3 regions of the Lysinibacillus sp. ACHW1.5 genome follow, and region 1 is predicted to be linked to each of the others. Evidence: riboswitches for the same ligand, from Rfam matches in the RefSeq annotation. Region 1 holds a riboswitch; each other region holds the start of a gene.

Region 1 (4,454 bases):
AAAATTGCAATGATTGCATGTGCTCTATCGTAGCTTCTATTGAATTATACGAAAGCTAAAATAGCAGCCACACCAACTACACTTAGAATTACGAAAAGAATGTTTGTTACGTAAGTAGCGATCTTTTGAGACTGAGGAGATTGTGTAATACCCCAGCTTACTAGGAATGCCCATAAACCGTTAGATAAGTGGAAAGTTGCTGATAAAATACCAACAATGTAGAATCCAAGCATGAATGGATTAGCAACAATATTCGCCATCATGTCGTAATCAACGTGTGTGCCAAGTGCTTTTTGAATACGAGTTTGGAAAATATGCCATGCAATGAATATCACTAAGAATACACCAGTAAAACGTTGTAAAGAGAACATCCAGTTACGGTACGTGCTGAAACGTCCAGTGTTTGGTGTAGCAGTGAATGCAATGTAGACACCATAGAATGCGTGGAACATTAATGGAATATAGATGACAATCCATTCAACTAGGATAAGGAATGGAATCTTTTCCATTACTGCGGTAGCATCGTTGTAACTTTCTGCCCCGCCTGTTGCTGTAAAGTTAATGAACAGGTGCATCGTTAAAAACAGACCTACTGGAATGATCCCAAGTAGAGAATGTAAGCGACGCCATAAAAACTCTCGATCTTTCGACAAGACTGTTACCCCCCTTAGTACTTAAAATAGCACAACAAAAGAAGTCATCATTTTGTAAATGATACTTCATTGACTGTGTATTTCATCATGGTACAATATTATGACATGTTTATTGTACTCTCAAGAGCTACGAGCGTCAAGGCAACTCGGAGTTTTTCATAGAGCTTATTAAAGAACTAATCTAGTACATGATGCGTCGTTTTTTCTCGAAAAATCTATCATTACTTTATTACCGTTAAATTTTAAGAAAATTCTAAGAAAGAAGGATAACAATGTTAAACACTCCATCTCCTACAATCTCATCATTTGGCTATGAGATCATTCGTGATCATATTCTATCTTCTATACTTGGTAAACATGAAGATGACGTCCTTTATTGGGCAGGTAAAGAGCTTGCTCGCAAGTTCCCATGTAAAAGTCAAGATGAACTTATCGCATTTTTCGCAGATGCCTGCTGGGGTACATTAGAACTCATAAAGGAATCAAAAGATGGACGTATTTTCCAGTTGACAAATGACCCTGAAATTCTGCAAATAAAGCAGCGCAGCTTTAAACTTGAAGCTGGATTTATAGCAGAGCAAATTCAACTAGCTAAAGGCTACCTAACAGAATGCTATAATGAAAAACGGGAAAAGCAACAATACGTCATGTTTACAGTCAAATGGGACGTTAAAGAACGTATTATGAATACCATTCCCTCAGAATAATTAAAAAGGATTGTTTCCCATTAAAGAATGGGATGACAATCCTTCTTTTTTCTTCCTTTTATTTCGGTCAATTACATAAAATGCTGTTTCTTCTATTATTATATGTAAAGTGCTTGCTCTAAATTAAACTCATCATGGAGAGCATTAGCTGCTTGGATCATATCATCCTGTGGTACAACAACGGACACTTTTATTTCAGAAGTACTAACCATTTTTACAGGGATATTTTCACGACGTAACCGATCAAACATACGAGCAGCAACGCCTGGATTGGAAGCCATGCCTGAACCAATAATAGAAACTTTTGCTAGTCCAATTTCGAAGTCAGCAAAACTAAATCCAAGTGATAATTTACTATCCTCTAAAACACGTAATGCTTCCGCAAATTCCTCTTTTAAAATGGAAAACGATACAGTTGGCTTCAACCCATCAATAATGGCTTGGACAATAATATCTACATTAATACGGTTCTCTGCAAGAACCGTAAATATATCTGCTAATGAAGCATTGGAAAAAGCATCATACCCTACTGTTAAACGAATAATATCTGATTCAAATGCAACACCACGAACGACTAAATTTTTTTCCATTTCCACTTCCTCCTTCAATAAAGTGCCTACTGATTCTATTAAACTTGAACGTATAATAACAGGCATTTGAAATTTCTTCGCTAACTCCACCGCACGAGGATGTATGATATGAGACCCTAAATTCGATAATTCCAACATTTCATCATATGAAATTTCTTGAAGCTTTTGGGCATTGGGAACATATCGTGGATCTGCTGTATAAACACCATCCACATTTGTATACATATCTACTCTCTCCGCTTCCAACGCTATGGCAAGTGCAACAGCAGCTGTTTCAGCTCCACCTTTTCCAAGCGTGGTGATATTGTGCACTTCGTCAATCCCTTGTTCTCCAGCAATAACCACAATTTGTCCCTGTGCAAAATGTTCTTCCATACGACTAATATCTATATAGTCGATACGAGCATGTCGATACATACCATCCGTATGTATACCAGCTTGCCATCCAGTTAGAGACACAGCCTCATAGCCTGCTTCCTGCAAGGCAATGGCAAATAAAGCACTAGATAATTGAGAGCCAGTTGACAAAACTGCATCTAATTCTCTTTTCGACACATCGTCAGTTAGTTGGTGTACCATCATTTTCATCTCTTTCGCAGTGTGTCCCATTGCTGCAACGACCACTACTACATCCAATCCTTTGTCCTTTTCAGCAATCGCTTTCCTAGCAGCCTCTTGGATTTGTTCAGTAGAAGCTAATGCAGCTCCTCCAAACTTCATCACGACTTTAGCCATTTCTTTCGTTCTCCCTTCCAGTTCATGTATTTCACCAAATTATGGGGGGTAAAACCGTTTCTAGAAAACTAAAAGGCAGCCTCCACATAACGTGAAAGCTGCCTATAACATGTACAATAATCGTAACTTGCGCATGTGTGATAGCTCTCCGAAACGTTTAGAATCGACAGTCTTACATTTCTTAAATGCAAAACCAGTACAGCAATGGAACAACAATACTGTACTTCGGCAAGCTCCCCTTTCACACAATATCTCTGGACTTGTCCATCCTCCATTGTGTTACTCTTGAATCTTGCACCTCTATCATCACTTTAAAGTGAATGTATTCAATTCATTAAGCCTTAGCGTAAACAAACTAGTCACGCAGTTGGCTCTCCATAACATTGAAAACAATGTTATTTATAACCATAGCACATGCCTATTCCTTTGACAATGATTGTTGCTGAAAATAGCTAAAAATTTGGCTTGCTAAATTAGCGGGCATCCCAGCCTCCTGTAATGCTAGCTCGCTCGCCTCTCGAATTTTTTTGACTGAACCGAAATGTTTAAGAAGCTGTTGCTTTCGTTTTGGTCCTACCCCTTCAATATGATCTAATACAGATTGAATGGCATGCTTCTCATGCTGTTGACGCAAGAAGGTAATAGCAAAGCGATGGACTTCGTCTTGAATTCGTTGTAATAAATAAAAGCCATCACTTGTACGTTTTAAGCTAATCACTTCTGGTGGATCACCAAACAAGAGCTGAGATGTATTATGCTTATCATCCTTGGCTAAACCAGCAATCGGTATAACAAGACCAAGCTCATCTTCTAGTACTTCACGGGCTACTTCCATTTGTCCCTTACCACCATCAATTAAGACTAAATCTGGTAATGGTAGTCCTTCCTTTAAAACACGGATATAGCGACGACGTATAACCTCCTGCATTGCACCGTAATCATCATGCTTGGCTGCTGTACGCGTTTTATATTTTCGGTACTCCTTTTTCGCAGGCTTCCCATCAATGAAAACAACCATAGCAGACACTGCATCCGTTCCATGCATATGACTATTATCAAAAGCTTCAATTCGTAAAGGAGTACTAATACCCATTGCTTCGCCAAGTGCCTCACAAGCACCAATCGTACGTTCTTCCTGGCGCTCTATTAGCTGGAATTTAGCTGCCACAGCAATTTCAGCATTTTTGGTAGCTAATTCAACCAATTCCTTCTTTTGACCTCTTTTCGGTGTGAGCACTTTAATTTCTAATAATTCTGTTAAGATAGCTGCATCAATGGCTTGTGGAATAAAAATTTCTTTTGGCTTAATATGCTCTGGCTTTTCATAAAAGCGCCCAACAAATGTTAAAAATTCTTCCTCTGCATCTTGATAGATCGGGAAAATTGAGACATCTCGCTCAATCAGCTTTCCTTGGCGCACAAAGAAAACCTGAACACACATCCATCCTTTTTCAACAGCATAGCCAAATACATCTCGATTTGTTGTATCACTTGAAACTATTTTTTGTTTCTGCATAACCGTATCAATATGGGCAATTTGGTCTCGGAATTCCTTCGCTCGCTCAAATTCTAGGTTTTCTGCAGCTGCTAGCATTTTAACTTCAAGCTCTTTTTTGACTGCCTCCACACCACCATTTAGAAACTTCGTCATATCCTCAATCATTTCTTGATAAACCTGACCATCAATTTCCTTCACACAAGGTGCTAAGCATTGACCCATGTGATAGTACAAGCAAACCTTGGAAGGTAATTGTACACATTTGCGCAGC
Region 2 (4,454 bases), 1.1 Mb from region 1:
ATCCATGCCAACGATTTTCAAGTATTTAAGCGCCGTTTCTTCTGCTTCTTTTTTCGAACGTTTTAACACTTTGATTTGGCCCACTGTGCAATTACTTATGACATTGTGGTTGTTAAATAAATTGAACTGCTGGAACACCATGCCTAAATGTGTGCGATATTCTTGAATATTGTGCTTTTCATCTAGGATGTCTTCCCCCTTATAAATAATTTGACCGCCACTTGGCGTTTCTAATAAATTTATGCAACGAAGCAATGTGGATTTACCAGATCCAGAGGAGCCGATTAAACAAACTACCTCTCCTTTTTCCACTTGGAAATTTACATCTTTTAACACTTGGTTACGTCCAAATGATTTACTTAAATGCTCGATTTTAATGACTGCCATTTGTGCGTCCCCCTATACGGCTTCTTTTTGTTCTTTTTGATAGGCATCAGGACCATCTAGACGTTTTTCAACATACAGAAGGATGCGAGATGCGGTAAATGTCATGATGAAATAAAGAACACATGCAACGAAGAATGATTCGAAATAACGGAAGTTGTTACCCGAAATTGATTTTGTTTGGAAGAATAATTCCGTTACTCCAATGACATTTAATACGGCTGTATCTTTAATATTCATGATTAATTGGTTACCTGTCGCTGGTAAAACATTACGCGCTACTTGTGGTAAGACAACATGAAGCATAATTTGGAAGTGGTTCATGCCAATTGCTGATGCTGCCTCGTATTGACCATTATCAATGGATACAATACCGCCACGAACAATTTCTGCCATATAGGCCCCTGTATTGAGGGAAACGACTAAAATACCTGCAGTAATAAAGTGCATATCGATACCGAATGCGATATCTAATCCGTAGTAGACAACCATAGCTTGTACAATCATTGGTGTACCACGGAAAAATTCAACATAGCATGTTAGTATAAAATTAATGAGCTTTAAGCTATAAAATTTCACACCTTTTTTACGAACTGGAATCGTATGCATAATTCCGATGAAAAATCCGATAAATGCACCAATAATTGTACTAATACTTGAAATCAGTAACGTATAATACGCACCTCGTAAAAACATTTGCCAGTTGTTTTCAATAATTGAAAGTATCCACTCAAGACTCATGATGTTCCTCCTAACAATGTCATCTTGCTCGCTTATTTCTTTTGTGTCCTAGCTCTTTCTACCATTCTATGATTTGTCACGCTAGGACATTATCATTATGTAGAGAGGTTCTCATTTTGATAATGATGAAATGATCATGCACGGACTAATTGCTAGTCCGTGCCCTGTCATTATTGTGCTGCTGGTTGTTGAGAAATAGCTTCTTCCATAATCGCTTGACGATCATCTTCTGAAATGCCTTTTAGGATTTCATTGATTTTTTCACGATTTGCGTCATCTTTACGTAAGCCTACAGCAATTGAAGTATTTGATAGGTCTGTATCAAAGCCTTCTTCAAATGCTACATAGGTGAATTTATCGTTGGCAGCAGAAGCGGAAATGCCCTCTGGACGTTCAGCTACATAGCCATCAATTTTACCTGCTTCTAACGCCACACGCATTGCTGGGAAGCTCTCCATTGCTGTTTGCTTTTCTACGCCTTTAATTTGATCGATAACTGTGTAGTTTGATGTATTTAATTGTGATGTAATTTTAGCACCTGAGAAGTCTTGAATCGATTTTGCGCCTTCATATTTGCTACCTTTTTTAATAACCATAACAAAATCAGAAGTATAATAGTTTTCTGTAAAATCAATTGTTTTCTTGCGTTCTTCTGTTGGTGACATACCTGCAATAATTGCATCAATTTTGTTTGATTGTAGCGCTGGAACTAAACCGTCCCACTCCATTTTAACAATGACTAACTCTTTGCCTAGACCTTCAGCGATTTTCTTTGCCATTTGTACATCATAGCCACCTGCGTACTCTGCATTATCCGCAATTTTCACTGCGCCATTTGCATCGTCTTGCTGTGTCCAGTTGAACGGTGGGTAGCCAGCCTCCATTCCAATTCGGAATTCACCGCCGCCTTCTTCTTTGTCAGTTCCAGCATCACTTGAACCGCCCTCTTTTTTGTCACTTGTGCCACATGCAGCTAGCACAATTGCCGTCATGATAGAGATCATTACTAACAACCATTTTCTTTTCATGAAAAACTCCCCTTTTCTGTAAAAAAATAAGACAACTGTACTAAAAAAGACCTAAGTATATTGAACTTAGGTCTTACCTTTTATGACAGTTGCCCAAATCCTCACTATAATTTCCATGTTTCCGAGATAGCACAACCTAGTAAATCTGGAAATCCATTTACTAGGACAGTCCTGCACTTATTCACTGCAGACCCAGTATAAAAGTACGAGCTCCTTTTATACTTCGGCGATATTTCCTTCTTCATTGCGTCTTCGCTTGCTTTTACTCAACAATGAACTAATAAATACCGCGCCTCTACCTCACTGGTAACAATTCGTGAGGTTTGTTTATTTAATTGATATTTAGATACTACTATAAAACTAATATGTTCGTCAAGACGATTTTAACATTTTTCTGACTAATGACAATATTAGGATATTGTGCGTTCTGCTTCCACTTTAAATCATTAAACTTTTATTGATATTTCTGAAAATTACAACAAATATTTATTATAGCGTATGTTCTATATGTGAGAAAAGTTGCGTTTTTTTCTTTCTTTGCTCCTCTAAACGATGTAACATTCGTACTCTTTCAAGCATAGAATCGATCAATACCTTTCGTCATACAAAAAACCCTGCTGAACATTGTTCGCAGGGTTTAATGGCATTATGAATTTAATAATAAATCTTCAGGATTTTCGATTAATTCTTTAACTGTTTTTAAGAATCCTACAGAATCTTTACCATCGATGATACGGTGATCGTATGAAAGTGCTACATACATCATTGGACGGATTTGAACTTCACCATTTACTGCAACTGGACGGTTTACAATTGAGTGCATACCTAAAATACCAGCTTGCGTACCGTTCATAATTGGTGTTGACATTAATGAACCGAATACACCACCATTTGTGATTGTGAATGATCCACCAGCCATATCATTTAAGCCTAATTTTTTATCACGAGCTTTTGTCGCTAAGTTAGCAATATCTTTTTCGATTTCTGCAAAGTTTTTGCTATTTGCATCGCGTACAACTGGTACGACTAAACCTTCTTCAGTTGATACAGCAATACCGATATCAAAGAAGTTATTTAAATGAATTTCATCGCCAGAGATTTGAGCGTTTACGTATGGATATTTTTTCAATGCTGCAACAACAGCTTTAGTGAAGAATGACATGAAACCAAGTTTGATGTCGTTTGCTTTTACAAACTCTTCTTGTTTACGTTTACGAAGTGCCATGATGTTTGTCATGTCAATTTCGTTGAATGTTGTTAACATTGCTGTTGATTGTTTAACTTCTAATAAACGTTTTGCAATTGTTTGGCGACGACGGCTCATTTTTTCAATTGTTACACGGTCAGAATTAGCTGCTGGTGTGAATACTACTGGGCCACCTGAAGTTGCTACGGATGTAGGTGCTGCTGCTGGTGCTACAGCTGGTGCTGTACCATGAGCTGCTACATCTTGTACACGTACACGTCCTTGTGGATCTACTGGAGATACCGCTGCAAGGTCAATACCTTTTTCACGTGCAAGACGACGTGCTGCTGGAGATGCAACTACACGCTCACCAGAAGTTTCTTCTACTACTGGAGCTGCTGCAACTGGTGCAGGTGCTGCTTGTGGCGCTGCTGGTGCAGGTGCTGCCTCAGTTGGTACTGCCGCTGCTGGAGCTGCTGCTGCGCCTTCGCCTGCTTCTACTACTGCGATAACTTGACCAACTAGTACAGTATCGCCTTCTTCAGCTAAAATTTGTGTTAATACACCTGCTTCTTCAGAAATGATCTCAGCGTTTACTTTATCTGTTTCAAGTTCAACGATGAATTCACCTTTTTCAACGCGATCGCCCACTTTTTTTACCCACTGTGCGATACTACCTTCTGTAATCGATTCTGCTAATTCAGGGACTTTAATTTCAGCCACTTTCATTTCCTCCTTTGATTAACGTGCATGACGCACATAGAAGGGCTACTGCTTAAGGGCAAGTAGCCCGGTTTCAAAAATTGATATATATTATTTAACCTTTACTGGCTCAGCAACCGCTTCTTCAATAAGAGCTGCTTGTGCTGCTTTATGAGAATCTGCATCCCCTTCAGAAGTTGAGCTCATTGCAGGACGGCCTACATAGCGAAGTTTTTTACCTTCTGAAAGTTCATATAATGTTTCTAATGCATAATTCCATGAGCCTTGGTTTTTAGGTTCTTCTTGTACCCAAACTATCTCTTTTGCATTAGGATACTTAGCAATGATACCAGCTACTTGCTCTTTTGGGAATGGGTAAAGTTGTTCTACACGAATAATGTGTAGGTGATCGA
Region 3 (4,454 bases), 1.5 Mb from region 1:
ACCCTATGTAAATATTTATCATACACCAAATTATTTTTATCAAAAACCATGCTATTAGTGTAAAGGAATTGTTTACTTTCAATACTTTTGATGAGAGAGGGCGCTTACTATGTTAAATCAGCAAATTCCCAATATCCCATGGAGACAATTGACGACACCTTATGGTAGAGGTACAGCCATTCCTAAGCTGATAGAACAGGAGCAATACACACAACTAGCTGAATTAATTGAACATCAAGGTACACTGTGGCAGGTGACACCATGGGTTTTGCTTGTCCTGCTAAAAAAGCTTACTAGTAAAAAATTAGAGGTTGTCTCATTACAAGAGGTACAGTTATATTTAGCTGTGGCACATGCTATTACCAAGGATTATCTCGAGCCAGTCAATACTGTTAAAAATATGCAGGAGCTATTAGACGTCAACTATTTGTGGATAGAAAATGAGGATAATGATGAACAGGAGTGGGAGAAAGAAACGCCAAAGGGCTATGAGGAGCAAGCTTTTGTAGGCTATTACTATTATAGTTATAGGCTTTTACAAGAGGCTGTTCCTATTTTTTCTACTATAACAGCTCGTAATAATGAAGCATCAGAATGCCTTGCTGAATTGCTAACATTACTCCAGCAACCCGACAATTAAGTAATGTGTAAACACTATATAGAAATAGAGCAGATGGAGGAATCTAATCCACCTGCTTTATTTAATTTTAATGCACATATTCATCCTTAGAGGCTCTCATTGAGCAAAAGAAGAGTAACATTGCTACAACGACAAAGAGCCATCCCGCAATATTCCAGCCGCCAAATAAATCATGCAAGTAGCCAAAAAGAATAGGACCAATTGCGGCAAATAAATAACCCAAAGATTGTGCAAAGCCTGATAAATCTGCTGCTTCAAATGCAGTACGAGTACGGAGAGTGAAGAACATCATTGCTAGGGCAAATGAAGAACCACCTGCTAACCCTAGAAGAACCATCCACAGTACCCCAAGACTTGTCCATTCCATGACAACCCCAACAAAGCCTACTAAATAGAAGGATGTAAACATCAATACAAGTGGGCGTTGAGAAGTCATTTTACCGGCAATAATAGGCACTGCTAAGGCCATTGGTACTTGTGAGAATTGCATGATTGAAAACATCCAGCCAGCTTTATCAGGGGCTAAACCTTGAGCAATATAGATCTCAGGTATCCAAGCTGCTGTTGTGTAGAATAATAAAGATTGTAAACCCATTGCCCCTGTGACAGCCCAAGTAACAGGTGATTTCCATAAAGGTGTACTGGTCTTTTTAGATGTAGTAACTGGTTCCGGTTTATTTGACTTTAGTTGAGGTATCCAAATTAAGATTGTAATGAGAACGAGTATGAGTGCAATGGAAAGTGCACCTTGCCAGCCTAACCATGAATTAGCTATCGGATAGCTAATACCAGCACCAAGGCCTGCAGTAAAATTCATGGACATGGTGAAAAAGGCCATTAATAAACCCACATGATAGGGAAATTTCAATTTCAATAATCCTGGAATTAGTACATTTCCAAAAGAAATGGCTACGCCAATTAACACAGTACCCAATAGAAGTAATTCTGTAGTACCAAGTGAACGTAGGACAATTCCTAAGGCCAAGAGAAAAGTTGATAAAAATAATGTTAGCTCAAGCCCTAGTTTGCGTGCTACAACTGGTGCAAATGGAGATATAACAGCAAAAGCCAGCAATGGTATCGTTGTTAGAAAGCCTGCCAATACATTAGATATTCCAAGATCTTCACGGATAAAGGATATAATTGGGCCAACAACAGTTAGTGGCATTCGTAATGTAGAGGCTATAAAGATAACTCCAAAGACTAAAAGTAAGGTTGTTCCTTTCCAGCTAATTTTTTTACTTGGAAAACTAGTGGAATGATCATTTGTAGTCAAAATAAAATCCCCCCTAATAATAATCATTCTAATTGAACTACTATAACACTTTATCACACTATTAAAAATAGTAGAAGATTCATAAAATACAGAACATTTATGGTTGTATTGAAATGTCTATGGTCTTATGTTAGTATAATAAACATCATAAATTTAATAATTATATGCCTCATGTTTGTATTGAGGTAGAGGTCGCGATATTTATAAGTATGCTAATTGAAATGACAAGCATTGATGAAATTAGTTGAAAGGAAATATTGCCGAAGTGTGAGGGGACTTGAAAACCTCATGCTGGGGCTGTCTCCGAAAGGAACAGAACTGTCACGTTTGCACAACGTGTTGAGCTATCATGTAGGAAAAACTGAGGATTAATGTAGCCATCACAGTGTATATGTGATGGCATTTTTTTGCCTCATAAATAGGAAGGAAGCTATATCGTGAGTGAAATAAAAGTAAATCAGCTCGGACATAAAGCACCGAAGCTGAAAAAAGAATTAAAAAGCCGTCATATTACAATGATTTCTTTAGGCGGTACAATTGGTACGGGGCTATTTTTAGCCAGTGGAGGAGCAATTGCTCAGGCAGGACCTGGAGGAGCATTGCTTGCCTATGCTTTAATTGGTATTATGGTGTATTTTTTAATGACAAGTTTAGGGGAAATGGCTGCCTATATGCCATCATCAGGTTCATTTAGTACGTATGCAACGAAATTTGTAGATCCTGCTTTGGGCTTTGCATTAGGCTGGAACTATTGGTATAACTGGGCAATCACCATTGCTGCCGAAATTGCTGCTGTGTCATTAATTATGAAATATTGGTTCCCAGATAGTTCATCAGCACTTTGGACAGTATTATTTATTGCTGTTGTACTGACGTTTAATTTACTATCCGTAAAAAGTTATGGTGAAAGTGAATATTGGTTTGCCATGATTAAAGTAGCAACGGTTATTGTTTTTATTATCATTAGCTTACTAATGATTTTTGGTATTTTAGGTGGGCAGGCTCCTGTAGGTTTCACTAATTTCTTTGTTAGTGATGGGCCATTCCATGGTGGCTTCCTTGCTACATTTGGTATTTTCCTAGCTGCAGGATTTTCATTCCAAGGGACAGAATTACTAGGAATTACAGCTGGTGAAACAGATGATCCTGGTAAAAATATTCCGAAGGCTGTTAAATCTGTATTTTGGCGTATTCTTTTGTTTTATATTTTAGCGATTGGTGCAATTGGGATGTTAATTCCATTTACAGACGAACGTTTATTATCAGAAGATATCGCAGTATCACCGTTTACACTAGTGTTTGACCGCCTAGGTATCGCCTTTGCTGCTTCATTAATGAATGCCATTATTTTAACGGCTATGCTTTCAGCAGGAAATTCAGGACTATATGCATCTTCTCGTATGTTATGGCAATTAGCTATGGATGGACATGCACCTAAATTTTTTGCAAAGCTAAGTCGTAGAGGTATTCCGATTTATGCACTTATGGCAACATTAGCTGTAGGCTGTTTAGCATTTTTGGCATCCTTCTTTGGCGATGGAGTGGTTTATATCTGGTTATTAAATGCTTCTGGAATGTCTGGGTTTATTGCATGGCTAGGTATTGCGTTTAGTCATTATCGTTTCCGCCGAGCGTTTGATGCACAGGGCTTAGATCCAAAGTTATTACCTTATAAAGCCAAATTATTTCCGTTTGGACCATTATTTGCTTTTACAGTTTGTATGATTGTAGTCATTGGACAAAATTACACAGCCTTTACAGGCGATAAGATTGATTGGTACGGTATCCTTGTTTCGTATATTGGGATTCCATTATTTTTAGCATTATGGTTTGGCTATAAAATAAAGCACAAAACAAAAATGCTTCCACTTAAAGATTGTGATTTAAAAGTTGAAGATTAGATAATAGAGCTGTTCTATAAACCAAAGAGTGATGGTTTATGGAGCAGCTCTTTTTTCAACACTCATAAACAAATCACTAATCAAACATCATAAATATGGTAATGTAATATACATATGGAAATTGGGTTTTGATAGGAGAGGTGCATCATAGTGCAAAAGCATATTTTACTTGTAGAAGACGATGAAGCCATTCGTGAAATGGTTTCTAATTACTTAACGATGGAAGGTTTCCATGTCACAACAGTGACTAATGGCGAAGAGGCATTACAAAATTGTTTGCAAAAAACCTTTGACTTAGTCATCTTAGATATTATGATTCCTAAATTAAATGGATTGGAAGTATTAAAGATTATTAGAGAGCAGGCAGCACTTCCTATCATTATTATGTCTGCAAAAGACAGTGATGTTGATAAAGCATTGGGCTTAGGATTAGGGGCAGATGATTATATTGCTAAACCCTTTTCTATGCTGGAATTTTCAGCACGTGTAAAGGCTGTTATCAGAAGAGCTACGAAATACTCTAGTCAAGCTGAACAAAAGCAAGAAGTCCTAGAAATTGATAATTTAAAGATAGATATCGTTAATTTTTCAATAACAAAGAGCGGACAAGAGATAAAGCTGACATCAAAGGAATTTT

What was found. Region 1 has a riboswitch for lysine ahead of L6W14_RS16480 (aspartate kinase). Riboswitches for the same ligand answer to the same signal wherever they lie in the genome.
Positions count from the first base shown of each region.
Region 2: linked by a shared signal. The riboswitch ahead of L6W14_RS10640 (transporter substrate-binding domain-containing protein) and the one ahead of L6W14_RS16480 (aspartate kinase) in region 1 are both predicted to bind lysine.
Region 3: linked by a shared signal. The riboswitch ahead of L6W14_RS01295 (amino acid permease) and the one ahead of L6W14_RS16480 (aspartate kinase) in region 1 are both predicted to bind lysine.

Region 1 covers NZ_CP091777.1:3,284,252-3,288,705, forward strand. The annotation lists gene L6W14_RS16470 (succinate dehydrogenase cytochrome b558 subunit) at 45-653, opposite strand; gene L6W14_RS16475 (YslB family protein) at 926-1,360, shown strand; gene L6W14_RS16480 (aspartate kinase) at 1,459-2,685, opposite strand; lysine riboswitch at 2,819-2,996, opposite strand; gene uvrC (excinuclease ABC subunit UvrC) at 3,104-4,454, opposite strand, start outside.
Region 2 covers NZ_CP091777.1:2,156,896-2,161,349, reverse strand. The annotation lists gene L6W14_RS10650 (amino acid ABC transporter ATP-binding protein) at 1-387, opposite strand, end outside; gene L6W14_RS10645 (amino acid ABC transporter permease) at 400-1,125, opposite strand; gene L6W14_RS10640 (transporter substrate-binding domain-containing protein) at 1,296-2,153, opposite strand; lysine riboswitch at 2,273-2,459, opposite strand; gene odhB (2-oxoglutarate dehydrogenase complex dihydrolipoyllysine-residue succinyltransferase) at 2,800-4,062, opposite strand; gene L6W14_RS10630 (2-oxoglutarate dehydrogenase E1 component) at 4,153-4,454, opposite strand, start outside.
Region 3 covers NZ_CP091777.1:260,677-265,130, forward strand. The annotation lists gene L6W14_RS01280 (nitric oxide synthase oxygenase) at 1-58, shown strand, start outside; gene L6W14_RS01285 (hypothetical protein) at 110-640, shown strand; gene L6W14_RS01290 (CynX/NimT family MFS transporter) at 708-1,916, opposite strand; lysine riboswitch at 2,095-2,271, shown strand; gene L6W14_RS01295 (amino acid permease) at 2,354-3,817, shown strand; gene L6W14_RS01300 (response regulator transcription factor) at 3,968-4,454, shown strand, end outside.